4 regions of the Kitasatospora sp. NPDC057542 genome follow, and region 1 is predicted to be linked to each of the others. Evidence: riboswitches for the same ligand, from Rfam matches in the RefSeq annotation. Region 1 holds a riboswitch; each other region holds the start of a gene.
What was found. Region 1 has a riboswitch for cobalamin ahead of ACFU7Y_RS34900 (prenyltransferase/squalene oxidase repeat-containing protein). Riboswitches for the same ligand answer to the same signal wherever they lie in the genome.
Positions count from the first base shown of each region.

Region 2: it holds a riboswitch for cobalamin, as region 1 does, so the genes downstream of both, ACFU7Y_RS14665 (ribonucleoside-diphosphate reductase subunit alpha) here and ACFU7Y_RS34900 (prenyltransferase/squalene oxidase repeat-containing protein) in region 1, are expected to answer to the same signal.
Region 3: it holds a riboswitch for cobalamin, as region 1 does, so the genes downstream of both, ACFU7Y_RS37805 (prenyltransferase/squalene oxidase repeat-containing protein) here and ACFU7Y_RS34900 (prenyltransferase/squalene oxidase repeat-containing protein) in region 1, are expected to answer to the same signal.
Region 4: it holds a riboswitch for cobalamin, as region 1 does, so the genes downstream of both, ACFU7Y_RS32435 (HoxN/HupN/NixA family nickel/cobalt transporter) here and ACFU7Y_RS34900 (prenyltransferase/squalene oxidase repeat-containing protein) in region 1, are expected to answer to the same signal.

Region 1 covers NZ_JBHVFE010000417.1:804-8,001, reverse strand. Annotated here, with positions in the region: gene ACFU7Y_RS34905 (hypothetical protein) at 21-1,433, opposite strand; cobalamin riboswitch at 1,566-1,642, opposite strand; cobalamin riboswitch at 1,720-1,864, shown strand; gene ACFU7Y_RS34900 (prenyltransferase/squalene oxidase repeat-containing protein) at 1,969-4,758, shown strand; gene ACFU7Y_RS34895 (hypothetical protein) at 4,755-5,876, shown strand; gene ACFU7Y_RS34890 (CbiQ family ECF transporter T component) at 5,881-7,107, shown strand; partial or broken gene ACFU7Y_RS34885 (energy-coupling factor ABC transporter ATP-binding protein) at 7,104-7,198, shown strand, end outside.
Region 2 covers NZ_JBHVFE010000093.1:9,925-17,836, reverse strand. Annotated here, with positions in the region: gene ACFU7Y_RS14690 (anti-sigma regulatory factor) at 1-246, opposite strand, end outside; gene ACFU7Y_RS14685 (helix-turn-helix transcriptional regulator) at 480-1,334, shown strand; gene ACFU7Y_RS14680 (DUF397 domain-containing protein) at 1,362-1,571, shown strand; gene ACFU7Y_RS14675 (DUF397 domain-containing protein) at 1,631-1,915, shown strand; gene ACFU7Y_RS14670 (ribonucleotide-diphosphate reductase subunit beta) at 1,978-2,973, opposite strand; gene ACFU7Y_RS14665 (ribonucleoside-diphosphate reductase subunit alpha) at 2,994-5,423, opposite strand; cobalamin riboswitch at 5,591-5,749, opposite strand; gene ACFU7Y_RS14660 (glycosyltransferase family 39 protein) at 5,796-7,475, opposite strand; gene ACFU7Y_RS14655 (glycoside hydrolase family 26 protein) at 7,475-7,912, opposite strand, start outside.
Region 3 covers NZ_JBHVFE010000500.1:547-6,355, forward strand. Annotated here, with positions in the region: gene ACFU7Y_RS37780 (hypothetical protein) at 1-413, opposite strand, end outside; gene ACFU7Y_RS37785 (helix-turn-helix domain-containing protein) at 522-1,019, shown strand; gene ACFU7Y_RS37790 (GNAT family N-acetyltransferase) at 1,147-1,638, opposite strand; gene ACFU7Y_RS37795 (LysR family transcriptional regulator) at 1,737-2,678, shown strand; gene cobF (precorrin-6A synthase (deacetylating)) at 3,131-3,889, opposite strand; cobalamin riboswitch at 4,000-4,148, shown strand; gene ACFU7Y_RS37805 (prenyltransferase/squalene oxidase repeat-containing protein) at 4,247-5,323, shown strand; partial or broken gene ACFU7Y_RS37810 (hypothetical protein) at 5,353-5,809, shown strand, end outside.
Region 4 covers NZ_JBHVFE010000354.1:1,148-9,059, reverse strand. Annotated here, with positions in the region: gene ACFU7Y_RS32445 (XRE family transcriptional regulator) at 1-105, opposite strand, end outside; gene ACFU7Y_RS32440 (EamA family transporter) at 256-1,110, shown strand; gene ACFU7Y_RS32435 (HoxN/HupN/NixA family nickel/cobalt transporter) at 1,112-2,227, opposite strand; cobalamin riboswitch at 2,258-2,471, opposite strand; gene ACFU7Y_RS32430 (metalloregulator ArsR/SmtB family transcription factor) at 2,553-2,936, shown strand; gene ACFU7Y_RS32425 (hypothetical protein) at 3,005-4,678, shown strand; gene ACFU7Y_RS32420 (AAA family ATPase) at 4,675-6,684, opposite strand; gene ACFU7Y_RS32415 (putative quinol monooxygenase) at 6,755-7,081, opposite strand; gene ACFU7Y_RS32410 (DNA-formamidopyrimidine glycosylase family protein) at 7,202-7,912, opposite strand, start outside.

The DNA.
Region 1 (7,198 bases):
CCCCCTCCGGCGTCGTGCGGTCAGCTGCCGTAGCGCAGCGAGACGGTGTCGCCGAGGTGGACGGTGGTGGCCCGGGTGGCGGCGGTGGCGGTGGCACCGTCCAGGCTGACCTTCCAAGTGGAGGAGCCGCCGTTGGCCGTGCCGTTGAGCGCGGTGATGGTGCCGCCGCCGGTGGACGGGGTGACGGAGGTGACGCAGCCGCTCGGGGTGGCGGTGCCCGCCGGGTCGAGGACGTCGCCGAGGGTCGTGGTGGTGCCGGTGGGGGTGAGGGTGACGGCGCAGACCCTGAGCGCGCTGGTGCCGTCGTCGACGACCAGGGAGAGGCGGGCGGCCGTGCCGGCGGTGAAGTCGGTGGTGGCGGCCCAGGTGGGCTCGCCCGCGGTGGTCGGGGTGGGCGGGGTGGCGGTGAACCCGGCGCCGGCGACGGCGCGCAGGCCGTCGACGGAGGCGTAGGGCGACGGGCTGGTGTCGGTGGGCAGGTACTTGAAGCCGCCGCCGGGCTTGAACTGCTGGGCGATGAGGAAGTCGACCGGAGTCTTGCCGGTGCCGCTGGTGAAGTCGGCGCCCTGGGGGTTGATGCCGCAGGCGTTGAGGCCGGACACGGCCCAGCCGTTGGAGTCGGTGTTGACCCCGAACATGGCGTTGAAGGCGCCGGAGGCGGCGAGCTTGCCCTTGAGGAAGTTCTTGGCGGCGACGATCGCCGGGTCGGTGTTGGGCACGCCGCCTGCGCACAGGGAGGCCATGGCAGCGCCGGTCATGTCGATGTCGCTGCCCTGGGCGAGCGCCGTCGGGTCGCCCGCGGCCTTGCTGTAGTTCCAGCCGCCGTCGTTGTGCTGGTTGGCGCGCACCGCCGTGACGGAGGCGTCGATGAGCTTCTGCGGGGAGCGCTGGGCGCCGGCCTGGGTCTTGGCGCCGGCTAGGGCGAGCAGGCCGAAGACGGTGCCGTTGAAGTTGGCGGACGGCCCGTAGTAGCCGGGCTCGGCGCTCTGCCAGTAGGCGGTGAGGTCGGCAAGGAGATTGCGGCCGGGGCCGACGCGGGCGGGGTCGATGCCCGCGGCGTAGGCGTTGAGGATGCCGCGCTCGTAGTCCGTGGCCACGGGCGAGGCGCTGGGCCGGCCGGGGGCGGCGAGCTGGTTGCGGTACACCAGGCGGGCGTTCTTGGTGGTGTCCCCGCCGGGAGTGACGTCGGCGGCGGCCGTTCCAGCGGCGGCGAGCGCGCTGAAGGCCCACTCGTTGGAGAGCCCGCCGCCGGTGACGTAGCTGCCGTCGGCGGCCTGGAGAGACTTCAGGTACGTGACGCCGGTGCTCCTGGAGGTGGCTATCTGGGCCGGGGTGGCGGTCGCGTGGGCGGGGACGGCAGAGAGCAACAGGGCACCGGCCGCCAGCGCGACGGTGGTCGCCGAGGCAGCACGGGATGGGGTGAGGAGGGGCACGGGACAGGCTCCTTGGGGTGGCGGGCGCCGACCCTGCCCCGGAATTCCTGCGTCCACTCGGGGCGCGCGACTGCCGGAGCGGTCGCCGCCCGGATCGCGTGGGCCGGCTTTCGCCGTGGTGCACGGCCGGGCGGGCATTCGGGCTCGGGACGGCACGACCACCGCCCCACACCGCTGCGCGTCAGCCCCGGATTCGCACCGGGTTCCCCCACTCGGCCACAGCGGACGCTATCGCACGTCCCGTCGTCCGACGAGGTGATGTGAACGATCTGACGCCCCGTTGACTCCTCATCGGCCGCCATGGTCTGATGAACCGATTTTTTGCCCTCGGCATTCAGGGGAAGCCGGTCCAACTCCGGCGCTGACCCGCAACCGTGGACCCACCTGAGGGTGGGTGAGCCGGAATGCCTGGACCGGGGGTCTGTTCACAGAGCACTTGCGTCGTCGCGGACTACGACGCAGTCTTGGCGGCCCCCTTCCCGGGGTGCCGTGGGCTGCGCCGTTGCCTCCCGTGTCGACCGACCAGGGAGTCGCCGTGAGGGTCAGCAGCAATCGCACACGTCACAGAAACCGGGACCTCGCCTCCCTGGTGATCGCCGGAACCGTCGCGGTCGCCGCCTGCGGCACGGTCCTGCTCGGACACCCCGGAACCGCGGCAGCCGACCCGATCGAGCAGTGCACGGCAACGACGGGCGCGATCGTCGCCGTCGACTTCAGCCACTGGGGCGGCGGTGTCGTCCGGGGCTGCGACGCCCACCCCACGACGGGCATGAACCTGCTGCACAATGCCGGTTTCACCACGACCGGAACCGGACACGACGGACCCGCCTTCATCTGCCGGCTCGGGACAGGGACCTTCAACGGCGGCGTCCAGTACCCGACACCGGCCGAGGAGCCGTGCGTCAACACACCGCAGGCCACCGCGTACTGGTCGTACTGGATCGCCGAGCCCGGCCAACAGACCTGGTCCTACAGCCGGTTCGGGGCCGGCACGCAGAAGCCCAAGCCCGGCGAGGTGGAGGCCTGGGTCTACGGCGGCACGGACATCGGCGGCACCAGCGGGGCGCCGAGCTTCACTCCGGACTCCGTCCGCACCAAGAACGGCGGCCCCTCGCCCTCTGTGTCCCCTTCCGCGACCCCGAGCCCGACCGGATCGCCGTCCGCCACGGGTGATCCGGCGGCCGCCGCGGCCTGGCTGGCCGGTCAACTCGTCGGCGGCGATCACATGGAGAACTGGGCCGCCCCTGGGCCGGACTACCCCCGGACCGCCCTCACCGCCATCGCGCTCGCTGCCGCCGGGACGCAGGACCCGGCGCTGCGAAAGGTCATCGGCTTCCTCGCGGACCACACCGACGCGTTCCTGTACCCCGACGGTCCGACCGACAGGCCCGACACGAGGGCTGCCGCCCTGCTGGCCCTCGTCGCCGAGAGTACGGGTCGCGACCCCCGTGCCTTCGGCGGCCGGGACCTGGTTGCCGTGCTCACCGAGCACGTGTGCACCGTAGCTGGGGAGAACGGCAAGTGCACCGCTGCCGGGGACTTCCTCGGTGCGGCCTCGCCCTGGGTCCAGTCCCTCGGCGTCATCGCCCTCCAGCGCGCCGGCGTCGCACCGCCCGCCCCGGCGCTCGCCCGCTTCACGGCGCTCCAGTGCGCCGACGGCGGCATGGCCGGATCGATGATCGTCGCCGGTGACCACTGCGAATCCGACCCGCTCACCACCGGCCTCGCGGTCCTCGCCCTGCGCACGGCCCCCGGGTACGAAGCAGCCGCCAAGAAGGCCGCCGACCAGCTCGCGGCGAGCCAGCAGCCCGACGGCTCCCTTTTGCCGTATGTCGGCGCCCCCGGCGACACCACCAGCACCGCAAGCGCCGCCCAGGCGTTCAAGGCCACCGGCCAGGGCTCTCGCCGGGCCGCCGCCACCGCCTGGCTCGCCGCCCGCCAGGGCAAGGACGGCGGCTTCGGCCCGGACGCGTCGACCACTGATCCGGACACCGCCGCCACCGAGCAGGCCATCCTGGTCCTGACCGGCACCGATCTCACCAGCGTCCGGCACGATCCGGCCGGTGCCACGACCACGCCGACCCCGCCTGCGGGGAGGAAGCCCGACGCGGCCAAGGGGAGTGCCTACCTCACCGACCCGTCCCGTCTGATCGACGGTCACTACTACGAGGGGTTCCCGGCCTTCGCCGACTTCGGCCTGACCATCGACGGGGCCTACGCCCTCGCCGCGACCGGAACCGACGACGCCGCGCTGCGCAGGATCGTCGACTTCCTGGATCAGCAGGGCAAGGACGCCAGCGAGCGCACCGTCAACGACTGGACCGCGATCGGCACCGAGTACGCCGGCGGCGGGTCCATCGGCAAGGAGGCGCTGCTCGCCGAGGTGGTCGGCCGCAACCCGCGGGCCTTCGGCGGCCGCGACCTGATCGCCGCCCTCGCCGCGATGGTGTGCACCAGGGCCGACGCGAACACCGGCTGCGACGCCCCGGGCAACTACACCTACGCCACCTCGGTCTTCTCCCAGTCGCTCGCCGTCATGGCCCAGCTCCGGGCCGGGGACGCGACCGACGCTGCCCCCGCGATCGCCTACCTGAAGAGCCTCCAGCACCCGGACGGCTCCTGGCCGAGCCTGATCCCCGCCACCGGCGACTCCGACGTGGACAGTACGGCCATGGCCGTCATGGCCCTCGCCCTCGTCCCCGGGGACGAGGCCGCCCAGGCGGTCGACAAGGGGCTCGGCTGGCTCGCCGCGCGGCAGCTGCCCGACGGTGGCTTCCCCGGTGCGGCCGGCGACTCCACCAACTCGGCCGCGCTGGCCGTCCAGGGCATGACGCTGCGCCAGGCCACCTACGGTGGACAGATCGCCAAGGCGCTCGACTTCCTCGCGGGCCAGCAGAACGGTGACGGCGGGTTCAACGTCGCCTCCGGCGGGCAGCAGGGTTCGGACGTCCGGGCCTCGACGCAGGTCCTGGGCGGTGCCACCGGGATCTCCTTCGGCACGCTCTCCCGCAACCTTGGCGGAACGCCGACGCCGACGCCGACCCCGACGGGTACTCCCATCGGGACACCGACCGGTACGCCCTCCGGCACCCCGACGGGCTCGCCCACCACGACCGCGCCGATCCCGGTCACCGACACCCCCTCGTCCGGCGGTGGCGCTGCGTCCGGCGGCGTGCCGGGGCAGACCGGTTCAGGCAATCTGGCCAGCACCGGAAGCCAGGCACTGGCGCTGACGGCGGGCGCCGGTGCGCTGACCGCGCTCGGCGCCGCGGCCGTCCTCGTCGCCCGTCGCCGCATCGCGGCCACCCCGGGGCGGCACCGGTGAGCCGGGGACTCGGTGAACGGCTCGCCCGGCTGTCCGGGGCGGCGGCGCTGACCTCCGCGCTCGCGTTCGGCGGCGTCGCCGTGGGCGCGGCCCCGGCCGCTGCGGCGCCGTTGCCGATGGACCAGTGCACGACCACCTCCGGGGTCGTACTCGCCGTGGACTTCAGCACGTGGGGCGGACCGCTGCTGCGCTCCTGTGGCACCACGCCCACCACCGGGTACACCCTGCTGAACCAGGGGGGCTGGAAGACCACCGGCACCGGCCACGACGGCCCGGCCTTCATCTGCCGGATCGGCTACAGCGGTTTCCAGGGCGGCAAGCAGTTCCCGACCCCGGACCAGGAGAAGTGCGTCCTGACGCCCCCGGCCACCGCGTACTGGTCGTACTGGCACGCCGATCCGGGCCAGAACGAGTGGTCCTACAGCCAGCTCGGCGCGATGCTTTACCAGCCGAAGCCCGGCAGCGTCGACCTGTGGATCTTCGGCGGCACCAACATCGAGGGCACCGAGGGGCGTCCGACGTTCTCGCCGGACAGCGTTCGGGCGCACAATTCCAGCACCGGTGGGCAGCCGGCCGACCCGGGCCAGGGCGCCGCGGGCGGCTCCGGTGGCTCGGGCGGCTCCACGGGGGCGACCGGTACGAGCGGTGGTGGTGGCTCCGGCACCGGTTCGGGCGGCAGCACCGGCAGCACCGGCGGCTCCGGCACTACCGGTGGCACCGGGCGTGCCCCGGCTCCCGCCAAACCCCCGGCCGGCGGAGCCCGTCCGCCCGCGCCCGTCACGCCCCCGGGGAACGGCACGGCCGGTACCCCCGAGGACGGCGTCACCCCGCCGGGCGCCCCCGAGCCGACGCCGGTACCCGCCACACCGATTCCGGTCGAGCCGCCCACCGCGGCACCGACGGACACTGCGAGCGACCAGCCGACTGAGCAGCCCGCCATGGCCGCGCCGACGGCCACCCCCGCCGTGCCCGGCGGGGTGGTGGACGCCAACCCGGTGGCCGATGCCCCGCACGACTCAGGTTCGATGCTCCCCGCGGTGGTGGGTTCCGTCCTCGTCGTGGTCCTGGGCGTGGCGACCGTGATCACGGCGCGCCGCCGCCGGCGACAGGCCGAGTGATCCGGTGACCGCGCTCGACAAACACGCCGCCGCCCCGCCCACCGCCCCCGGGCGGGGAGCGGGTGGTCGGCGCAGCGCACGCAACCTGCACCCGCTGGCCTGGTGGGCGTGGGCGCTCGCCCTGGCGACGGCGGCCAGCCGCACGACCAACCCGCTGTTGCTCCTGCTCGTCCTCGCCGTGCTCGGCTATGTGGTGACGGCCCGCCGTACCGAGGCCCCGTGGGCCCGCGGCTTCACCTACTACCTCTGGCTGGCGCTGACGGTGGTGGCGATCCGGGTAGTCTTCCGGTGCGTCTTCGCCACCGGCATCACCCCGCACGACCACCTGCTCTTCTCCCTGCCGCACATCCCCACCCCGGCCTGGTACGCGGGGATCCAGATCGGTGGCCCAGTGTCCCTGGAGGCCACCCTCTCGGCGGCCTTCGACGGGCTGCGGCTGGCCTGCCTGATCTGCTGCATCGGCGCCGCCAACACCCTCGCGAACCCCAAGCGGGCGCTGCGGGTCCTGCCCGGCGCCCTGTACGAGCTGGGCGTCGCCGTGACGGTGTCGCTCAGTGTCGCGCCCCAGCTGGTGCAGAGCGTCCAACGCGTCGCCCGGGCACGGCGGTTGCGCGCCGGGCGGCGCAAGGGCGTACGCGCGCTGCGCAGCATCGTCGTCCCGGTCCTGGAGGACGCGCTGGAGCGTTCGCTCAGCCTTGCGGCCGCCATGGACTCGCGCGGCTACGGCCGCTCCGGCACGGCCTCACGCCGCTCCCGCCGGATCACCGGCGCGCTGATGCTGCTCGGCATGTGCGGCCTGTGCGCCGGGGTGTACGGGCTGCTGGACGGTACGGCGCCCGCCGTGCTCGGGCTGCCGGCCTTCCTCACGGGTGCCGTGCTCTGCGTGGCGGGCCTGCTGCTCGGCGGGCGGCGGGTGCGGCGCACCACCTACCGGCCGGACCGCTGGCGGGCCGCCGAGTGGGGCGTGGCCGGGTGCGGTGTGACCGCCGCCGTGCTGCTGTTCGCCACCGTCGGCTACGACGCCACCGACCTCAACCCCTCCCTCTACCCGCTGGCCTGGCCGACGCTGCCGCTCGTCCCGGTGCTCGCCCTGCTTCTGGCGGGCGCGGCCGGGATCGTCTCGCCGCCGCCCGGCCGGACGCCCGGATCCGCCGCCGTGCCGGGGCCGCGCCCGACGACGCGCCCCGGCGCCGCCACCACCGACCGCACGACCTCCGAGGTGAGCACGTGATCCGATTCGACCGGGTCAGCGTGGTGTACGACGGCGAGACCACGCCCGTCCTGCGCGACATCGACCTGCACATCCCGGAGGGCGAGCTCTG
Region 2 (7,912 bases), on a different contig from region 1:
GAGGGTGTCGTCCGGGGAGAGCTGGAAGCGGACGAGGATGTGCCGGTCGCGCGGGGCGCGGCAGTGCTGGATGGCGTTGGTGACCAGCTCGCTGACCAGCAACTCGCCGGTGGGGAGGAGGAGTTCGCCCGAGGGGTGGGGGAGGAGGAAGTCGTGGAGCTTCCGGCGGGCGGTTCGGGCGGACTTTCGGTGCCGGGTGAGCCGGCAGGTCTGCTCGATGGGGGAGGGGAAGACGGCTTCAGGCATGGCGGGGCCACCTCCGGTGGTGCGGGGTGAAGACAGCTGAAGAAGGCATGGGGATGCCCGGTGGTGAGCCCCACCGAAGTAACGCTGTGTGGCGGTACTCACTACGCCAGGTAGCATGCACCTGGATTGGTGCAACCTGCAAGCGAAACAACTGCAACGATGCAGATGTGGTTACGCTGGATTGACGAACCGTCACAAGGCACACTGTGGCCGTTAGGTGAGAGGACTTGCGCATGGCTGATGAATCGAAGCCGACTGTCCGCGCCCGGCGACTCGGCTCGGAACTTCGCCGCCTTCGCGAAGTTGCGGGCAAGGGGACGGAGGACGCGGCTCAGGCCCTCGCTTGTTCCCGCGCCAAGATCAGCCGCATAGAGACCGGGGTTTCGGGCGTTCGTCGGCTGGACCTCGGGATCCTGCTGGATCTGTACGGGGTGGGCGTCAGGGAGCGTGAAGCTCTGGAGAAGTTGTCGCGGGAGAGCAAGAAGCGCGGCTGGTGGCACGACTACGGCGACACCATCCCATCGGCGTATGTCGATGTTCTCGGGTTGGAAGATGATGCTCGCTACATCCGCATGTGGCAGACCATGGTTGTGCCGGGCTTGTTGCAGACGAAGCGCTACGCTCGCGCCCTACTTGAAGCCAACCCTGCTGCCGTCCGACCAGAGCGCATCGACCAGCTGGTCGAGATCCGTATGGAGCGGAAGGAAGTTCTCGCGAAGCCGGATCCGGCCCGATTCTGGGCGATCATCTGGGAGCCTGCGCTCAGGTGTCCGGTGGGAGGGGTGGAGGTTCACAAGGAGCAGTTGGAACATCTCGCGGAGATGGCGCAGCTCCCCAACGTCACCTTGCAAGTGGTGCCGCTGGAGGTCGGTGCTACTGCCGGCGCATGTGGAGCCTTCGTGATGTACGGCTTCTCTGACTCGCCTACTCCCGGAGCGGTCTTCCTGGAAACCCTGACAAGCAGCCATTATCTGGAGCAGCAAGGCGAACTGGATGGCTATGGGTTGGTCTTCGAATACTTGCGATCGGCCGCTCTGAACCCCAAGGAGTCGCTGGATATGATCGCGGCCATCGCGGCGGCGACATGACGATGAGATCAGAAGGGGTGTGAGCGCGTGACTGTGCCGGACAGTGCCACTCAGGGGTGGCGCAAGAGCAGCTATAGCGCCCAGGCGAACGAGTGCGTGGAGACCCGGCTGTTGATGGTGGGCGGGATGGCTGTTCGGGACTCGAAGGACTCAAGTGGGCCAGCTCTGGCGTTCACTGCCGATGCCTGGGCCGCGTTCGTTCGGGGCGTGAAGGCCGGAGAACTCTCGGATAGGTAGATACGTCTCGATCGCTTGAATGTGGCTGGGCTAGCGTCACTGGTCTGTGGAGGCGAGACGTGATCGCGGTGGGTCTCGGAGGCATCGTGTGGCGTAAGTCGTCGTACTCGGGCGCGCAGAGCGATTGCGTAGAAGTGGCCGAGGTCGTAGCCGTCCCTGAAGGTGAGTGGCGCAAGAGCAGTTACAGCGGGCAGGGCGGGAACTGTCTTGAGGCCCAGACCCGGTCGGCGGCAATGGCGGTCCGGGACTCGAAGGAGCCGGGTGGGCCGGCGCTGGTCTTCGCGGCCGATGCTTGGGCGTCCTTCCTCGCCGGGGTCAAGTCCGGGGAGTTTCCGACCGACTGAAACAACAGTGGTGCCCCGCACGGGCTGCGGCCGTGCGGGGCACCACTGTCGTATCCGACCTCTTAGAAGTCGTCGTCGAAGGCGACCGAGCCCTCGACGGCCACCTGGTACGCCGACACGCGACGCTCGAAGAAGTTGGTCAGCTCCTGGACGTTCTGGAGCTCCATGAAGCCGAACGGGTTGGCCGAGCCGTACCGGATCGGCAGGCCCAGGCGGGCCAGGCGCTGGTCGGCCACAGCCTGGAGGTACTCGCGCATCGAGGCGGTGTTCATGCCGGGCAGGCCGTCACCGCACAGGTCCTGGGCGAACTGGAGCTCGGCCTCGACGGCCTCCTCCAGCATCTCCGTGACCTGCTTGGCCATCTCGTCGTCGAAGAGGTCGGGCTCCTCCTCGCGCACGGTGTCGACGACCGACATCGCGAAGTCCATGTGCATGGACTCGTCGCGGAACACCCAGTTGGTGCCGGTGGCCAGGCCGTGCAGCAGACCGCGCGACCGGAACCAGTACACGTACGCGAACGCGCCGTAGAAGAACAGGCCTTCGACACACGCCGCGAAGCAGATCAGGTTCAGGAGGAAAGCGCGGCGGTCCTCCTTCGTCTGCAGCGAGTCGATGTGGTCGACCGCGTTCATGTACTTGAAGCAGAACTGGGCCTTCTGGCGGATGGAGGGGATGTTCTCCACCGCGGCGAAGGCCGCGTTGCGGTCCTCCGGGTCGGGCAGGTAGGTGTCCAGCAGCGTCAGGTAGAACTGGACGTGCACGGCCTCCTCGAACAGCTGCCGGCTCAGGTACAGCCGCGCCTCCGGGGAGTTGATGTGCTTGTAGAGGCTCAGCACCACGTTGTTGGAGACGATCGAGTCACCCGTGGCGAAGAACGCGACCAGCCGGCCGATCAGGTGGCGCTCGCCCTCACTGAGCTTCGCCAGGTCGGCGACGTCGGAGTGCAGGTCCACCTCCTCGACGGTCCAGGTGTTCTTGATCGCGTCGCGGTACCGGTCGTAGAACGACGGGTAGCGCATCGGGCGCAGGGTCAGCTCGAAGCCGGGGTCGAGCAGCATCTTGCGGTCTTCAGGGGTGCTCACTGGCAGGCCTCGCAGGACTCGGGGTTCTCCAGGGAGCAGGCGATGGCGGCTTCCTGCTCCGGGGTGAGGGAGGGGGTGTTCACGGGCACCGGCGCGGCGGCGCGGGCGGCACCCGGCGCGGCCTGGGCGATGCGGGTGGCCGGGCGCGAACGCAGGTAGTAGGTGGTCTTCAGACCGACCTTCCACGCGTAGGCGTACATCGAGCTGAGCTTGCCGATGGTCGGCGCCGCCATGAACAGGTTCAGGGACTGGCTCTGGTCCAGGTACGGCATGCGGGCGGCGGCCAGGTCGATCAGCGCGCGCTGCGGCAGCTCCCAGGCCGTCCGGTACAGCGAACGCACCTCGGCCGGCAGCCAGTTCAGCTCCTGGACCGAGCCGTTGGCGTCGCGCAGCGCGTCGCGGGTCTGCTGGTCCCAGACGCCGAGCTCCTTGAGCTCGCGCACCAGGTACGGGTTGACCTGGAGGAACTCGCCGGACAGCGTCTCGCGCTTGAACAGGTTGGACACCTGCGGCTCGATGCACTCGTACACGCCGGCGATGGACGCGATGGTCGCGGTCGGCGCGATGGCCAGCAGCAGCGAGTTGCGCAGGCCGGTCTCGGCGATCCGGGCGCGCAGCGCCGTCCAGCGGTCGGCCCACTGCGGGGCGGCCGTCGGGAAGTGGTCGATGTGCAGCTCGCCGCGGGCGGCGCGGGTCTCGCCGTACGCCTCGTGGCGGCCGAGCTGCTCGGCCAGGTCGGCGGAGCGCTCGTACGCGGTGAGCATGATGCGCTCGGCGATCAGCGTGGACAGCTGCTTCGCCTCGGCGGAGTCGAAGTCGAGCCGCAGCTTGAAGAAGACGTCCTGGAGGCCCATCACGCCCAGGCCGACCGGCCGCCAGCGGGAGTTGGACGTCCCGGCCTCGGTGGTCGGGTAGAAGTTGATGTCCACCACGCGGTCGAGGAAGGTGACGGCGGTGCGCACGGTGGCGTCCAGCCGCTCCCAGTCCATGGCGCCGAGCAGGTCGTCGGCGCAGGCCCCGGCGGCCACGTGGGCGCCGAGGTTGACCGAGCCCAGGTTGCAGACGGCGGTCTCGGAGTCGTCCGTGACCTCCAGGATCTCCGTGCACAGGTTGGAGGAGTGCACGGTGCGGCCCGGCAGAGCGGTCTGGTTGGCGGCGCGGTTGGAGGCGTCCTTGAAGGTCATCCAGCCGTTGCCGGTCTGCGCGAGGGTGCGCATCATGCGGGCGTACAGGGTCTGCGCCGGGATGGTGCGGACGGCCTTGCCGGCCAGCTCGGCCTTGCGGTACGCCTCGTCGAAGTCGGCGCCCCACAGGTCGACCAGCTCCGGCACGTCGGCCGGGGAGAACAGCGACCAGTCCTCGTTGGCGTTGACCCGGCGCATGAACTCGTCCGGGATCCAGTGCGCCAGGTTGAGGTTGTGGGTGCGGCGCGCCTCCTCGCCGGTGTTGTCGCGGAGCTCCAGGAACTCCTCGATGTCGGCGTGCCAGGTCTCCAGGTAGACGCACGCCGCGCCCTTGCGGCGGCCGCCCTGGTTGACGGCGGCGACGGAGGAGTCGAGGGTGCGCAGGAACGGCACGATGCCGTTGGACTTGCCGTTGGTGCCGCGGATCAGGCTGCCGCGCGAGCGGATGCGCGAGTAGGACAGGCCGATGCCGCCGGCGTGCTTGGACAGCCGGGCGATCTGCGCGTAGCGGTTGTAGATCGAGTCCAGGTTGTCCAGCGGGGAGTCGAGCAGGTAGCAGCTCGACATCTGCGGGTGGCGGGTGCCGGAGTTGAAGAGCGTCGGCGAGGAGGTCAGGTACTCCAGGCGGCTCATCAGGCCGTACAGCTCGGCCACCTCGCGCACCGACTGCTCGCTGTCGCCGACCGCCAGGCCACAGGCGACGCGGAGCAGGAAGTGCTGCGGGGTCTCGATCACCTTGCGGGTGATCGGGTGGCGCAGCAGGTAGCGGGACTGCACGGTGCGCAGGCCGAAGTACTCGAAGCGGTCGTCGCCCGCGGCGTCGATCAGCCCGTTAAGGGCGGCGGCGTGCTTGGCGACGAAGGCCGCGGTGGTGTCGCCGATCAGGCCCTCGGCGTGGCCGACGGCGATCGAGGCGGAGAAGGACACCGAGCCCTGGCTGGTCGCCTCGTCGACGATCTCCAGCGCGAGCAGGCGGGCGGCCAGCTTCGAGTACTGGGGGTCCTCGGCGATCATCGACGCGGCGGCGTCCACGGCCAGCCCGCGCAGCTCGGCGAAGTCCGAGCCGGCGTGGCGGCCGCGCAGCGCGGCGGCGGCGACATGGCCGGGGTCCACCTCGGTGAGGTCGGTGCTGCGGTCGGTGAGCAGCCGCAGCAGGGCGCCGCCGGGGTCGGAGACCGTCGGGTCGGTGAAGGCGGTACCGGAGCCCTGGGCGGGCAGGGTGGCTGAGGCGGCGATGGTCAAGGCGCTCTCTCCTGGCGGCGATCGGCGGCGGTGATCGGGGGTACCGGGCCGATCTGGGCAGGGGAGCACGGCGCGAACGCAGACGGCGTCGCGCGACGGTTACTCCCCGGCCCGCCCGCGAGGCCCGGAGGGGTACTGCTGGTGCCGGCGCGGCCTCTGCGGGAGGGCCGTGGCGCACGCTGTCCGGCAGGTAATCGGACTCGCGGGACGGCTGCTGGAGCCGCCCGCACACCGCTGCGGGGCAGTCCCGGATTCGCACCGGGTTCCCCTGCATCGACAGCAGGAGTGAGCATACATGTAGTGCCGCCAGACTGCGGCGGCACCATATGTTGTGCCTGTCGTGTCGCAGATGTGCGTGGGCCGGGCGGCCGGTCAGTGCTTGAGATAGACCTTGTACGTACTCGAATCGCCGGTCGGCGACGTGAACTGGGCGACCAGCCGGTAGTGCCCGGCGGCGGTCAGGGCCTCGCTCAGGGCCCGGTCGGTGGCCCTCGGCGCGGTGCTGTCGAGGACGACCATCGTGAACCAGCCGTCCCGGATCGCGGCCGCGCTGCCGTCGTCGCCGTGATGCTGGACCCCGGCCCCGTCGCGGTACTCCGTGCCGGTGCGCGCGGAGACCCACTGCTCGGGCTTGGAGACGCTGCCGAGGTAGTACTCGGCGAGTCCGTCGACCTCGGTGAGGTAGCGGCCCTGGGGCTGCGTGTGGGCCCGCAGGACGGCCAGCAGACGGCCGGAGTCGGGCCCGTTCTGGTAGCGCAGGGCGGACTGCTCCAGGCCGAGGGCGAGCAGGGCGACCCACACCAGGATGCCGAGCTGGGGATGGCGGAAGTGGGCACCGACCAGCCGGGTCAGGCCGACCCCGGCGAGCGGGGCGGCGAGCAGCATGCCGTAGCCGAGGTGGCGGAACAGCGCGCCGGAGGTGCCGGTCCACAGGTGGGCGGCGGGGATCAGCAGGGCGGTGACGGTCAGGGTGGCCCCGAGCAGGGCGCGCCGGCTCCGGGAGGTGGGGACGGCGTCCTTCTCCGGCGCGTCGTGCTCGTTCATCTGCTCGCGGCGCGCGTAGGCGATGGTGCCGGCCACCGCGAGGACGGTGAACAGACCGGCCCACTGGAGCGTGCCGAGCAGGATCGAGCCGGCAGAGCCGGGGGCGTTGCCGTGCGAGGGCGACCACCCGGCGACCTTGCCCAGGGTGCCGAACGGGAGCAGCAGGACGAGGGTGCCGAGGGCCGCCAGCAGCGCGCGCACGGCGGCCGGCCCGGCCCGGTGGTACGGCCGGGCGCAGGCGAAGGCGAGGGCGACCAGCGCGGGGACGGCGAAGGCCGCGGAGTAGGCCACGGCGCAGGCCAGTGCCGTGGGTGGGGCGGCGAGCAGGGCCAGGGCCGGGTGGCGGCGGGCGGTGAACACCGTGGTCCAGGCCGCGAGGGCGACCAGTAGTACGGCGAGGGACTCGGGCGCGGCGTAGAAGCCGACCACGACGGTGGACTGGAGGACGGCGTACACGGCTATGGCGCAGATGGCGACCCGCTCGTTGAACAGCCGCCTGGTCAGCGAGTACAGCAGCACCGTGGTGAGCAGCGCGAAGCCGAGGCTGAGCAGCCGGGTGCCCCAGATGCCGTTGGCGTCGGCGGCGGCGCCGGCCAGCGGCGGGTAGAGCCAGGGCGAGCCGTGCACCCGGTCGACGAGGTCGGTGGTGACCGGGGTGCCGTGCAGCAGGTGGGCCAGCTGCTGGCGCCCGGAGACCATGGCGGCGGCCTCGTCGGGGTGCGCGGCGGCCAGCAGGCGCAGCGAGAGCGCGGCCTGGACGGTCAGGACGGCGCCCAGCAGGCCGCGGGCGATCCAGCGGCGGCGGGGGCTGGGGCCCGGGTCCCAGCCGATCGCGGGGACCCGCGGGATGGTGTACGGGGCCAGCTCGACGCCGTCGGGGTTGTCCACCGCCACGGCCGTGCGGGGCCCGGCGGGGTCGGGGTCCGGTTCGGCGGTCGGACCGTGGGCGGGGCGGTCCTGGGCGGAGCGGCCGTGCGGGACGGGAGGGAAGTCGGATTCAGTGCTCATCAGGGGTTCCGGATGTCGAAGCCGTAACGGGGGTCGGACACGCGCTGCTTGAACGCGGCGAGGGTGTCCGGGACGGCCTCGACCCGCCAGTCCGCCCGCTTGACGATGTTGAACCAGACGAAGCCGACGATGTCGTCGTGCGCCTCCAGCCCGGAGAACAGCTGGTCGATGTCCGCGTGCTGGCGCTTGCCCTGCTCGGAGGCGGTCTCGCTGATGAAGAAGGGCTTGTTGGAGAAGGTGCGGATCTCGGCCATGGTCGGCCCGTAGAGGGCGTCGAAGGTCTTCGGCCCGGTGCGGGTGAAGTAGCCGGTCATGCCGGCCCAGTCGACGTAGGTGTCGCCGGGGTAGTACGGCGCCAGGCGGGTGTTGGGTGCGGGGTCGGTGATGTTGGGACTCCAGACCCAGATCACGTTGGTGGCGCCGGCCTGGTCGAAGAG
Region 3 (5,809 bases), on a different contig from region 1:
AGCCTGGCGAGGATCGCCGCGAGTGGCCTGACCCTGCCGAAGCCGCCCCAGTGGCCCTCGGGGATCTCGGTGGGGAAGACCCAGATCCGGCCGGGGTCGCGCGGCCAGGCGCCGTCCTCGGCGTCCAGGATCGCCTCGGTGACGTCGGCGATGACGCCCGCGCGCTTCCGGGCGTCGAGCTGGCCCTCGGGCACGGACGGGACGACCTTGTAGCGCGGGGCGTCCGCGATCTCGCCGCCGACGTAGACGGCGGCGGGCCGGTGCAGGAAGAGCCAGGACACCGAGCGGGTGGCCGGGTCGGCGGGGTCGAAGCCCTCGTGGCGGATCAGGATCTCGGTGATGCGGTTGAGCAGGGCCGCTTCCGCCTCCGGCCGCAGGGCGCCGTCGGGGATGTGGACGTCGAGCATCGGCATGGCCGTCGCCTCCTGGATTTAATTTCTCAACTCAGCTGGATCGGAGCCTAGCCGGGACTGAGTGGAGATTGTCAACCCAGGTGCTTCGGGGCGGTCTAGGATCGAGCCATGGCGGAGCAGCGACACCAACGACGGATCGACCCGGCGAACTGTTCGGTCGGGCGTGCACTCTCGGCGGTCGGCGAGCGGTGGTCGCTGCTGATCGTGCGGGAGGCCCTGGACGGTGTCAGCCGCTTCGGGGAGTTCCGGACCCGGCTGGGAATCGCCAGCAACCTGCTCTCCACGCGGCTCGACGGCCTCGTCGCCGCGGGTGTGCTGCACCGGGTGGCGTACCAGGAGCCCGGCGACCGGCAGCGCTTCGAGTACCGCCTCACCGAGAAGGGCGTCGACCTGAGGCCCACCGTGATCGCCCTGCTGGAGTGGGGCGACAAGTACCTCGCGGACGAGGAGGGCCCGTCGGTCGTCGTCCGGCACGGCACCGCCGACGGCCACGGCTGCGACGAACCGGTCACTCTCGTCCTGACGTGCGCCGCCGGACACACCGGCCTGCCCCCGGACTCCGTCTACCGCAGCCCGGGCCCGGGCGCCCGCTTCCTGCCGTCCTGAGCGGCCCCGCCACTGGGCCGGTCCGCGCGGCGACGTGCCGTGGCCGTGGCAGTGTCCCTGCCCGGCCGGCCGTCCGCACCCGCGGGCGGCCCCGAGGTCGGGCCCGGGACTTCAGCCCGGTTCGACTTCAGCCCAGTTCCATGAGGATGTCGGCGCGGGCGTAGTAGTCGGCCACCGGGAGCCGGTCGCGGGTGATCCTCACGAACCCGGCGTCCTCGTAGAGGTGGACGGCGGGGGCCAGCCTGCTGTTCGTGCCGAGGAACAGCCTGGCCGCGCCGAGTGCCCGGGCCCGGCCGATCGCCGCGGCCACGAGCCGGCGGCCGATTCCGCGCCCCTGCGCGCCGGGGGTGACGGCCATCTTCGCCAGCTCGAACACGGCGTCCGGGTGGGCCAGAAGCGCAACGCACCCCACGACGGTTCCGCTTCCCGGCTCGCGGGCCAGGAGCACGTCGCCGCCCGGGTCCACGATGCGGCCGAACGGATCCCCGAGCACGGCCCGGTCCTCCTCCTCCAGGGTGAACAGCTGTGAGATCCATTCCTCGTTCAGCGCGCGGAACGCGTCGGCGTCGCTGGGCGAGGCGATCGAGGAGACCACGGGCGGTGCGGACGCGTACGGCATGGGGCGGGTTCCTTCCCTGGACGACACCACGTCAGCCTGCGACTGCGCCGACTCATGTGTCCAATACGTACACCGGCCGCCATCCATAGGCTGGAGATATGGATCAGCGAATCGAGCTCCGGCATCTGCGCTACTTCCTGGCGCTGGCCGAGGAATTGCACTTCGGCCGCGCCGCCCGCCGGCTGCACATCGCCCAGCCGGCCCTGTCCCAGCAGATCAGGCAGCTGGAGAAGATCGTCGGCGTCGAGCTGTTCCGGCGGACGTCCCGGAGCGTGCGCCTCACGGACGCCGGGATGACGTTCCGGCCGCGGGCGAGGGACCTCCTGGGCCGGCTGGCCGCCGATCTGGACGAGGCCGGCCGGGTCGGCCGCGGCGAGGCCGGCCGCCTGGACGTCGCCTTCATCACCTCCGCCGCCGCGATCGTCAGCGAACGGCTCCGGGCCTTCTCCCTCCGCCGCCCGGACGTCCAGGTCAGGCTGCACGACGGCTTCACCGTCGACGTCCTGACGGCCCTGGAACGCGGCACGGCCGACATCGGGATCGTCCGTGATGCCGAGGAACGCGACGACATCGACCTCGCCCTCCTGACGACGGAACGGTTCGTCGCGGTCGTCCCCGCCGACCACCCCGCCGCGGAGGGAGACCGGGTGGAAGCGGCGGCGCTGGCCACCGACCCCCTGATCCTGTTCCCGCGCTCGGCGGGAGCCCGCGCGTTCGACGTGAACACCCAGCCGATCCGGGACACCGGCAACGACGTCCGGGTCGTACAGGAGTGCTCGAACTGGCACACCGTCATCATGCTCGTCGCCGCGGGCCTGGGCGTCACCATTGCCCCCCACAGCGTCACCACGCTGCTCCCCGCGGGCGCCCGGCGCCTCGAACTCGACGGGCCGTCCGCCATGAGCCGGGTCTTCCTGGCCACCCGCCGAGGAGACGACCGGCCCCTCGTGCGGGCCTTCGTCGCGGCCTCCGAATCCGTGGCGGGCCGGGACGGACGGTCGAACGACGCGCCCTTGATGCTGTCCTTCACCGCGACGTAGGCCTTGCGCCCGTCCGGGCTGACCGCCACCGAGGCGGGTGACGCGTCCAGTTCGACGGTCCGCGGGACACCCGGGACCGGCCCGCCGGACGTGCCGGTGACGGCGCCGGCGGAGCCGGACCCGGCGAGAAGCAGTGCCGCACCCGCCGCCAGGGCGCCTGACCAACGGGCCTTCGGCAAGAGCGAGTGCCCGTACGAGGTGTGGCTTCGGTGAGGCACACGAAGGCCGCAGCCCTGCGGGAGGGCTCCGATCCGTCCGTGCCGGTGACGATCGGACCGCTGGCACCCGGTGCGGGAGTGGTGTGCACGGGAACCTCCAGGACGTGCGGTCCGACCAAGGCCCGCCCGGCGGGCAGCAGCGGCCCGGAGCCCCGCTCCGACCGGCGGACGACGTGTACGTTCCGGAACCGCTGACGCGCCGCGCCGCCCCGCTTCCGGGGCGGCGCACGCCGGTCAGTCAGCCGATCGCCGCAGAAGGTAGGTGTCCATGATCCAGCCCTTGCGCTCGCGCGCCGACTCGCGCAGTTCGCGGATCCGCGGGGCGGCTTCGGCCAGCGGGCCGGCGACCAGGATCTCGTCGGGAGTGCCGAGGTAGGCGCCGTAGTGGATCTCCAGCCCCTCGGGGTCGATCCCGCTGAAGGCGGCCCGGCCGTCGAGCATCACCACCACGTCGTCCACGTCCTCGGGGAACCCCTCGGCCAGGCGGCGGCCGGTGGTGATCTGTACCGGGCGGCCGACCCGGGTCAGCGTGGTGCGGTGGCGGGCGGCGAGCGCGGACACACTGCTGATGCCCGGGATCACCTCGTAGTCGAACGCGACCGTGCCGCGGGCCCGTACGTCGTCCACCACGGCGATGACACTGTCGTAGAGGCTCGGATCCCCCCAGACCAGGAACGCGCCCGTCTCGCCCTCACCGAGGTGCTCGACGGCCAGCTGCTCGACCAGGTCGGCGCGGCGGACGCGCCAGTCGTCCACGGCGGTCGCGTATGCCGGGGTGGTGCGGTCCCGCTCCGCGTCCGGCGCTTCGACGAGCCGGTGCCCGGGCCGCCCGTGCTCGGCCAGGATCCGGCGACGCAGCCGGATCAGGTCCTGCCGTTCCTCGCTCTTGTCGAGGATGAAGAAGACATCCGTGCGGGCGAGTGCCTTGACCGCCTGCAGGGTGAGGTGGTCGGGGTCGCCCGCGCCGATGCCGATGACGAAGATGTGCCGCATGAGAGGCATTCTGCCGTCCGAGACACCCTGATCACGCCGGCAGCCGGGAGGAGCGCGTCGCGAAGCCGGGTATGGACCACCGTGACGTGACGCACGAACCCTTGACCGGATCTTTTCCGTTTCGCCATGATGGGCCGTCAAGTAGCGACTCCGCCGATGGGGGAAGTCCGGTCCGAATCCGGCGCTGACCCGCAACGGTAGGCCTCCGGCTCCACGTCGGCGGCGAGCCCGATTACCCGTCGGCGGAGGTGTGTCGTCCCCTCCTCCCGTCGTGGTCTGCGGGCCGGAGCTCCGAGGGCTGCCCGGCGTGTCGCCGACGTCCTCCGGGCCCCTGCGTCCAGGCCCGGAAAGGCACCCATGCCCGCGCTCCGCCGCACTCTCGGTCTGCTCGCGATACCCGCCCTCGCACTCGCCACCGCGCTCCCGGCGGCCACCGCCGCCCACGCCGCGCCCGCCGCCGCGACCTCGTCCCCGACGGTCCGCCCCGACGCCGCCGCGGGCGGCTGGCTGGCCCGCCAGCTCGTGGACGGCGACCACTTCGAGTCCGTCTTCAACGGGACCGCCTACCCCGACCAGGGCCTGACCGTGGACGCCGTGCTGGCCTTCGCCGCCTCGCACAGCTCCGACGAGGCCGCCGCGAAGGCCACCGCCTGGCTGGCGAAGCCCGAGATCATCAGTGGCTACCTCGGCGACGGCACCACCGAGGCCTACGCGGGCGCGACCGCCAAGCTGCTGCTCGCCGTCGAGGTCCGCGGTGGGAGCCCGACGGCCTTCGGCGGCGTCGACCTGCCGGCCCGCCTGCGCTCGCTGCAGACCGCCGAGGGCCGTTTCTCCGACCGCTCCCAGTGGGGCGACTACAGCAACGCCTTCGGCCAGTCCCTCGCCGTGATCGCCCTGCACCGCACACCCGGTGACGCTCCGGCGGCGGCTGTCGACTTCCTCGCGAACAGCCAGTGCGCGGACGGCGGCTTCCCGGTCTCCTTCGGCCAGGCCACCTGCACCAGTGACCCCGACGCCACCGCACTCGCCGTCCAGGCCCTCGCCGCCACCGGTCGCGCCGCCAAGGCGAACACGGGCCTGGGCTGGCTCACCGCCCACCAGAACACCGACGGCGGGTTCGCGGCGGCCGGGGCGAGCGCCTCCAATGCCAACACCACCGGCCTGGCCACCCAGGCGCTGCTCTCCGGCGGGCGCCTCGTCGCCGGCCTCAAGGGCTGGAGCCGGTTGGTCACGTTCCAGCAGGGCTGCTCCGCCGACCCGGCGGTCCGCGGAGCCGTCGCCTATGACGCGTCCGGCTTCAACGCGGGCAACGGCGCCCGGGCCACCGCGCAGGCCGTCCTCGGCCTCGCGGGCACCCCGCTGGCCACCCTCTCCGCTTCCGGGGCCCGCCCCGATGCCCCGACCCTGGCCTGCCCGGCCCCGGTCGCGCGCTGAACGAGCCTGACACCAGGAGGATTTCACCGATGACCGACACTCTCACCGCGGTCCGCCCGGCCCGCCGTACGCTCGGGTCGATCGCCGCCGCGGCGGCCCTCACCGCCGGACTGCTCGGCGTCTGCGCCGTCCAGGCCCCGCAGGCGCAGGCGGCCGCCTGCACCGGCACCACCGGAGTCACCGTCGTGGTCGACTTCACCGCCGTCGGCGGCGGCATCCAGACCGGCTGCGCGCTCGGCGACCCGGCCAGTGGCCTGGCCGCGCTGACCGGCGCCGGATTCTCGTACGCCTTCCACCCGCGCTACCCGGGCTTCGTCTGCACCATCAACGCCCTGCCGACGACCTGCACCAACCCGACCGGCAGCGCCTACTGGTCGTACTGGCACGCCCAGCACGGCGGCCCCTGGTCGTACAGCAGCCTGGGCGCGGGCAGCTACAACCCGGCACCCGGCGACGTCGAGGGCTGGTCCTTCGGTGCCGGCGCGC
Region 4 (7,912 bases), on a different contig from region 1:
CACCCCCGAGCGGGCGGCGAGGGCGTCCAGGGTGTGGCCGCGCTCGGTGCGCAGCCGCTTGAGGTTGTGGGCGAGCGCCCGGGAGACGAGGTCGGGGTCCGGCACGCGGGAGTCCTCCGGTGTCCACTGGCTGGAACAGTACAAAATATTCTTCGGAAAGTTCAGTTCATTGCACTACGCTGCCGTCTCGGCAACGAGTCCATCCGACTGTACTTCGGAGTGCATTGTGCTGTCCTCGATCTGCGGAGCCTCGCGGTGACCGCCCTGCTCGCCCTCGCCGCCGGCCTGCTCTGGGGCGTCGCCGACTTCGGCGGCGGCGCGCTCGCCCGACGACTGCCCGCACTCACCGTGGTGGTTGCCTCCCAGGCGATGGCCGCCGCGGTGCTGCTCGCCGCCGTCCTGGCCACCGGTGGCTGGACCGACGCCACCCCGGCACTGTGGTGGGCGGTCGCCGCCGGGGTGATCGGCCCGTTCGCGGTGCTCGCCTTCTACCGCGCCCTCGCCCTCGGCCCGATGGGCGTGATCTCCCCGCTCACCACCATCAGCGTCGCGGTGCCGGTGGGCGTCGGCCTCGCCCCGGGCGACCGGCCCGGCCTCGGCCAGGTCGCCGGGATCGCGGTCGCGATGGTCGGCGTGGTGCTGGCCGCCGGCCCCGAGCGCGGCGGGCCGCGTGCGGCCCGCAAGGCGCTGCTGCTCACCGTCGCCGCCGCCTTCGGCTTCGGCACCGTGATGGCCCTGATCGCCCACGCCTCCACCGGTGGCGGCCTGCTGCTGGTGCTGTGCGTCCAGCGGGTCTGCAACGTGGCCGTCGGTGGCGCCGTCCTGCTGGCCGGGCTGCGCCGCTCCGGCGGGACGGCCGAACTGCTGCCCGGCGTACGGACGCAACTGCCCGCACTCACCGCGACCGGGCTCGCCGACGTCGCCGCCAACGGGGTCTACGCGATGGCCTCGCACCGCGGCTCGGCCGCCGTGGCCGCCGTTCTCTCCTCGCTCTACCCGGTCGTCACCGCACTGATGGCGCGCGGGGTGTTCAAGGAGCGGCTGCGCCCGGTCCAGGCGGTCGGCGCCGGGCTCGCCGTCGCGGGCACGCTGCTGCTCGCGGCCACCTGAGTCACGAGTTCCCGGGCGTCCAGCGCTGCTCGACCCGGGCCAGCTTCCAGTACCCGATCGCGATCGCCCAGACCACCACGAACAGCCCGGCGATGGCGTAGCCGACGTTGTCCAGCGAGATGTCCGCGATGAACCCGGTGACCGGGTCGGTCAGACCGAGCTTCTCGTGCAGCACCCCGACCAGCTCGATGGTGCCGATGATGAAGGCCACCGCGATCGACAGACCGGTGATGGTCAGGTTGTAGTACACCTTCCGGACCGGATTGGCGAAGGCCCACTGGTACGCGAAGTTCATGAACGTCCCGTCCAGGGTGTCGAACAGGCTCATCCCGGCGGCGAACAGCAGCGGCAGGCAGGCGATCGCGTACCAGGGCAGGCCGGAGGCCGCACCCGAGCCGGCCATCACCATCAGGGTGACCTCGGTCGCGGTGTCGAAGCCCAGGCCCAGCACCATGCCCACCGGGAACATCTGCCCGGGCCGGGTGATCGAACGGGTCGCCCGGTTCAGCACCCGGGCCATGAAGCCGCGCGAGTCGAGGTGCGCCTCCAGCTCCTTCTCGTCGAACCGCCCGGCCCGCATCGCCCGGAACACCTTGAGGATGCCGAGCAGCGCCGCCAGGTTGAGTGCGCCGATCAGGTAGAGGAACGCGCCGGAGGCCGTCGTACCGACCATCCCGAGCCACTTGTGGGTGGTCGACTCGTCGTCCATCAGCGTGTTCGCCAACTGCGCGCCGCCCGCCACCAGGGCGGCCATCAGCACCACCATCGAGGAGTGTCCGAGGGCGAACCAGAAGCCCACCGAGACCGGCCGCTTGCCGTCCGCCATCAGCTTGCGGGTGGTGTTGTCGATCACCGCGATGTGGTCGGCGTCGAAGGCGTGCCGCATGCCGAGGGTGTACGCGGTGATACCCAGGCCCACCCCGAAGACCTGGGTGCCGACCGCGTACTTCTCGGGTGCGACCAGGAAGATCAGCGTCCCGAAGGCCACCACGTGCATGGCCAGGATCACCACCATCAACCCGGCCGTACGGACGGTGTCCTCGCGCCGCCATCTGAAGGTGGGCAGGACGGAAGGGGCCGCCTTCGCCCCGGCGGCAACGGTTTCGGGCAGGGTCATCTGCGGATCACGCTCCAGCACCTCGTGGAAAACCTCGTGAGATGCCGTGGCCGGTCTCCTGGCTTACGGGACGCCCGTACCCGCCTTCCCAGGCGCGCGAGGCGCCCAGTGGCTCCGTGGGTACGGACGACGTTCCTCCGCAGGCGGAGGAACGACCCGATCACAGTGGCGAGGGCCGCTCCGGGCTGGGACCCCTGAGGGTCCGTCACCGGTCTTCCCGAGCACCACGGCGGGCTACACCGTAGGGGCCGGGCCCGACCCGTGCAAGGCTGCGCACCTGCGCAGGTGTCCAGGATCACAGCGGAGCGCCTGCAAGAATGTCCGCATGCATCTCGTACCGGCCGACCGCGCGGGCCACCGCACCATCGACGGGCACCGGGTCTGCGAGGCCATCGCCGCGATCGGCGACCCCGCGCACGTCCGGTCCTGGGCCGAGCGGTTCTCCCTGCTCGCCGACCCCGGGCGGCTCGCCCTGCTGCTCGCCCTCCACCGGGCCGGCCCGCTCGCCGTCACCGACCTCGCGGTCGCCACCGGTATGCGCGACCCCGCCGTCTCCCAGGCCCTGCGGCTGCTCCGCACGGCAGGCGTGGTCACCGGCGACCGGGACGGACGAGTGGTGCGCTACCGGCTCGTGGACGAGGCCATGCGCCCCCTCCTGGACGAGTGCGCCGCCGCCGAGCACCACGAACCCAGCGCGGCCGCGGGCTGACTCCTTCCCGCGCCGGCCCGGGAAGGGTGCGGCGCGCCGGAGGCGGCCCCTGCCAGTACGATCATGGTGTGCCGTCCCACCCCCACGCCTGGCCCGCCGACCGCTGGAACACCGACCCGGTCAAGGCCCGCGTGCTGGCGGTCGCCCGCACCCTCACCTCCGCCACCCGGGTCCTGGACGTCCTCTCCCTGCTGAGCCCGCACGGCATCGACCTCTACTTCACCGTCAACCCCGGTTCCGCCTTCGCCGACCGCGCCCTGGACGAGTACCTCCACGGCCTGCCCGGCTTCACCGTGCTGGACTGGGAGGACGCCGTCCGTCGCCACTTCGACCTGGCCGTCGCCTGCGCCGTCCACTCCTCCATGCACCGTCTGGACGCCCGCCTCGTCGTCCTCCCGCACGGCGCCGGCTACAACCGCCTGGTCACCGAGTCCACCGGCGACACGATCAGCGCCGCCGGCCTGTCCCGCAACGAACTCACCCACCACGGACGGGTGTTCGTGGACGTCCTCGGCCTCTCCCACCCCGAACAGCTGGACCGGCTGCGGGTCTCCTGCCCCGAGGCGCTCGACGTCGCCAAGGTGGTCGGCGACCCGTGCTTCGACCGGATGCTCGGTAGCCGGCGCTCCCGTGACGGCTACCGCGCCGCGCTCGGCGCCACCGGCGGCCGACGGCTCGTCGTCGTCAGCTCCACCTGGAGCGAGCACTCGTTATTCGGCCGCCGTCCCGACCTGCCCCAGCGGCTGGTCCGCCAACTGCCCGCCGACGAGTACACGGTGGCCGTCGTCCTGCACCCCAACGTGTGGAGCCGCCACGACCCCGCGGCGCTGCTCGACGACGCCCGCCGGATGGGCCTGCGCCTGATCCCGCCCCACCAGGGCTGGCAGGCCGCACTCGTCGCCGCCGACTGCGTGATCGGCGACCACGGCTCGGTCACCGTCTACGGCGCCGCCCTGGACCACCGCACCATGCTCGTCGCCACCGGCGCCGCCGAACTCGACCCGCGCTCCCCCAGCTACGCCTTCGGCCAGGCCGCACCCGTCCTCGACCCGGACGGGGACCTCGCCGCCCAACTCGAACTGGTCCTGGCCCGGGACCCGGCCGATCTGAGCGACATCACCGGCCGATCGCTCGCCCACCGCGGCGAGTCCGCCCGGCTGCTGCGCCCGCTGCTCTACTCCTTCCTGGAGGGACTGGACGAACCCCGGGACGAACCGGCCCTTCTGCCCTACCCCAGGCCCGTTCCATGCCCCGCGGCCACCGAGGGGCCCACCGCGTACGACGTCAAGGGCACGAGCGGGGGCACGGACGTCAGCCTCCGGCGCTACCCCTTCGACCCGAACGACCACACCCCGCGCGGCTTCCACGCCCTGACCGACGAACACCCGGGCGACGCCCTGCGCTACACCGCCGAGGTCCTCGCCCGCACCGCGGTGCACGCCGAACGCCCCGCCACCCGCTGGCTCGCCGACACCATCGCCGAACTCCCCGGCCTCGCCGTCGCGGTGGCCGCCCTCGGCCCGGCCCGCCACCTGCTCCGGCTGCGCACCGGCCTGCTGCTGGAGGCCCGCGCCGAACCGGACTGGGGCTGCCCCGACCCCGGCATCGACCCGCTGCTGCTCGGCTCCGCCGTGGCCTGCTGGCTCGCCGACGGCGGCGACCCGGCCGGCCTGCCCGAGCACGGGCTCACCGTCCGCACCGGCCGGCACCACACCCGGGTGTCCTTCCGGACGGGGCCCTAACCCGCCAGTTGCCGCAGCCGCTCGCGGCTGCGCTCGGCCAGCCCCGCGTCGTCCAGCTCCTCGGCGAGGGCGAGGAGCAGGGTGTGCGCCTGCGCCTCCTTCGCGTACTGGCTCCGCCTCTCGGCCTGCCGGGCACAGTCCTGCGCGTGAGCGACGGCGAGATCCAGCTGCCCGAGCGCCCGGTGGGCCCGGGCGCGGACCAGCGGCAGCTTCATCAGCATGTCGTCGTCCCCGGTGGCCACGGCCCGCCCGGTGGCCCCGGTCAGCACGGTCAGCGCCTCCTCGGCGCGCCCGTCGGCGATCAGCGCCTGCGCCAGGTTGTAGCTCTGGACGATCTCGCCGTGGTCGTCGCCCCGGTTCTCCGCCAGGGCCAGCGTGAACCGCTCCACCGCGTCGCCCGGGCGGCCGTCGGCCAGGCAGAGCAGGCCGTCGGTCTCGTAGAGCACCCCGACCACCTGACGGTCGGTCACCAGCGGCACCTGCTCCGTGGCGAGCGCCAACTGCTCGGCGGCGAGCCGGTACTCCTTGCGCTCGTAATGGGCGCGGGCGAGCTGGTTGCGCATCCGGACCACGGCGTCCGGCCGGTTGTCCCACTGGGCCGACTCGATGCCGAGCCGGTGGGTCGCGATCCAGTCCTGGTAGAGCTTCCGGCCGTGGTAGAGCAGCCAGAGCGACTCGCAGAGCCGCCACACCTCGCCGTGCCACCCCTGCGCGGCCGCCTCCTCCACCACCGCACGGAAGTTGGCGCGTTCGGCGTACAGCCACTCCAGGGCCGCGGTCCCGGAGGGGAAGCCGGGCAGGTCGTCACCGCTCCGGTCCTGCAGACGGAGCCGCTTCCCGGCCAGCGCGCGGTCGGCGACCGACGCCCGGCCCCGGTAGTACGCGACCACACCGGCGAGGAGTTCCCCGCGGTCGGACAGCTCCCGCGTCCGACCGTAGGCGTGCAGCCGCACCACGTCGTGGGCCCGGAAGCGGTTCTCGCGGTCGTCGTCGTCCACCACCTCGTCCAGCAGGTGGACGCCACGCAGCTCCTTGATCGCCCGCTCGGCCCGCTCGACGCCGACCGCACGTGCCAGTTCGGCGGACACGAAGGGACCGGGGTGCACCCCGATCAGGTGGTAGAGCGCCCGCCCCTGTGCCGACAGCCGCTCGTAGACCAGGTCGTACGTCGCGCCGAGATCGTTCTCCTCGTCCTCCAGCACCGCCAACCCGCCCTCCCGGTCGTGCAGTTCGGCCACCACCCGGCCGACCGGCAGGCTGTCCCGGTCCAGCAGCTGGCTCCCGACCGCGTTCAGCGCGAGCGGCAGCCCGCCGCACAGCTCGACCAGTTCCGCCAGTTCCCCGTCGGTGCCCCGCCCGGAGCCCACCCAGCCGCGCACCAGTTCGGCGCCCGCCGTCGCGCTCAGCGGCCCGAGTCGGCGCACCTGCGCGCCGTCCGTCCGCAGCGCGGGCAACCGCCGCCGGCTCGCGACCACCACCAGCCCGCTGGACGGGAGCAGTGCGCGGACCTCCGCGGCGTGCTCGACGTTGTCCAGGAAGAACAGGCACCGGCGCTCGGCGGTGGCGGTGCGGAAGGCTGTGAACCGCTCGGCCTCCACCGCCGGCGGCTCGGTGCCGAGGGCCCGGAGGAAGCCGGCCAGCAGCTCGGGGAGGTCCACCCCGCCCTGGTGCCGGTAGGCCTCCAGGTCGGCGTAGAGGTCCCCGCCCGGGAAGTGCTCCCGGTGGTCCTCGGTGAACTTGGCGATCAGCTCGGTCTTCCCGACCCCGCCGAGGCCGGTGAACACCACGACCCCGAGTCCGCCCTCCTCGACCCGACCCAAGGCCTCCGCGAGCGCGGCGAGTTCCGGCTCCCGGTTGACGAAGGGACCATGCGGAGGCCGGATCTGATGCGGCCTCGGCAGCGGCTCCCGCTCGTGGAAGTGCACCGACCCGATGTCCCGGGCCTGCACCACGTGGCCGCCCACCGTGGCACCTGACACGGTGTTGGCCACCTCGTGCCGTTCCATCCGCCTGCTCCCTCCGGCCGGTCGGCCCCAGCCTACGGGCTGGGCACCCGGCCGGAGGGGCCCTCGGGTGTCACCGGGGGGTGATCTCGCCCATCTCCGCCCAGCCGTCCAGGCCGGGGATCTCGGTCGAAACGATCCGCGGCTTGGCGGCCACCGCGTACGACAGTTCCTCCATGGCCTTGGCGAAGTGCGCGGACTCCACGTGCTCCTTGCCCGCGTCGCCGTCGCGGAACGCCTCGACCAGGACGAACTCGTTGGGGTCGTCGACGCTGCGGGACCACTCGAAGAAGAGGTTGCCGGGCTCGCGGCGGGTGGCCTGGGTGAACTCGTCGACCAGGCTCAGCCACTCGTCGGCGCGCTCGGGGCGGACCGGGAACTTGACCGTAATGAAGATCATGGGACTTCCTTTCGCTCCACGTTCACACGTGGCAGTGCGGACAGTGGCACGCGGCTCGGCGCGCACGACGTCCATCGTCGCAGGTCAGAGGGCTGCCTACGACACGGGGCCGGGCCCCGCTCACACCGCCTGGCAGGTCGGGCACCAGAAGAGGTTGCGGGCGGCGTGCTCCTCCGTCCGCACCTCGGTGCCGCAGACCAGGCAGGGCATGGCGGCCCGCCGGTAGACGTACACCTCGCCGCCGTGGTCGTCGACCCGGGGCGGGCGGCCCATCGCCTCGGGGGTGTGCTCGGGACGGACGGTGTCGATCCGGCCGGCGGTGACGCCCTCGCGCATCAGGGCGACGAGGTCGGCCCAGATCACGTCCCACTCCCGGCGGGTGAGGTCGCGCCCGGCCCGGTGCGGGTCGATACCGTGGCGGAACAGCACCTCGGCCCGGTAGACGTTGCCCACCCCGGCCAGCACCTTCTGGTCCATCAGCAGCGCGGCGACGGTCGTCCGGCTGCCCGATATCCGGCGCCAGGCGGCCTCCGGGTCGGCGTCGGCGCGCAGCGGGTCGGGGCCCAGCCGGGCGGCGACGGCGGCCTTCTGGTCCTCGGTGACGAGCGCGCAGGTGTTGGGGCCGCGCAGGTCGGCGTAGCCGTCCGCGTTCTCCAGCCGCAGCCGGACCAGCCCGACCGGCGCGGGCGCCGGGCCGGTGCCGAAGGTGAAGCCGCCGTAGAGGCCGAGGTGGACGTGCACCCAGGCACCCTCCTCGAAGCCGAGGAAGAGGTGCTTGCCGGTGGCCTCCGCACCGCTGAGCAGCTGCCCGTCGATCACCTTGGCCTCGTC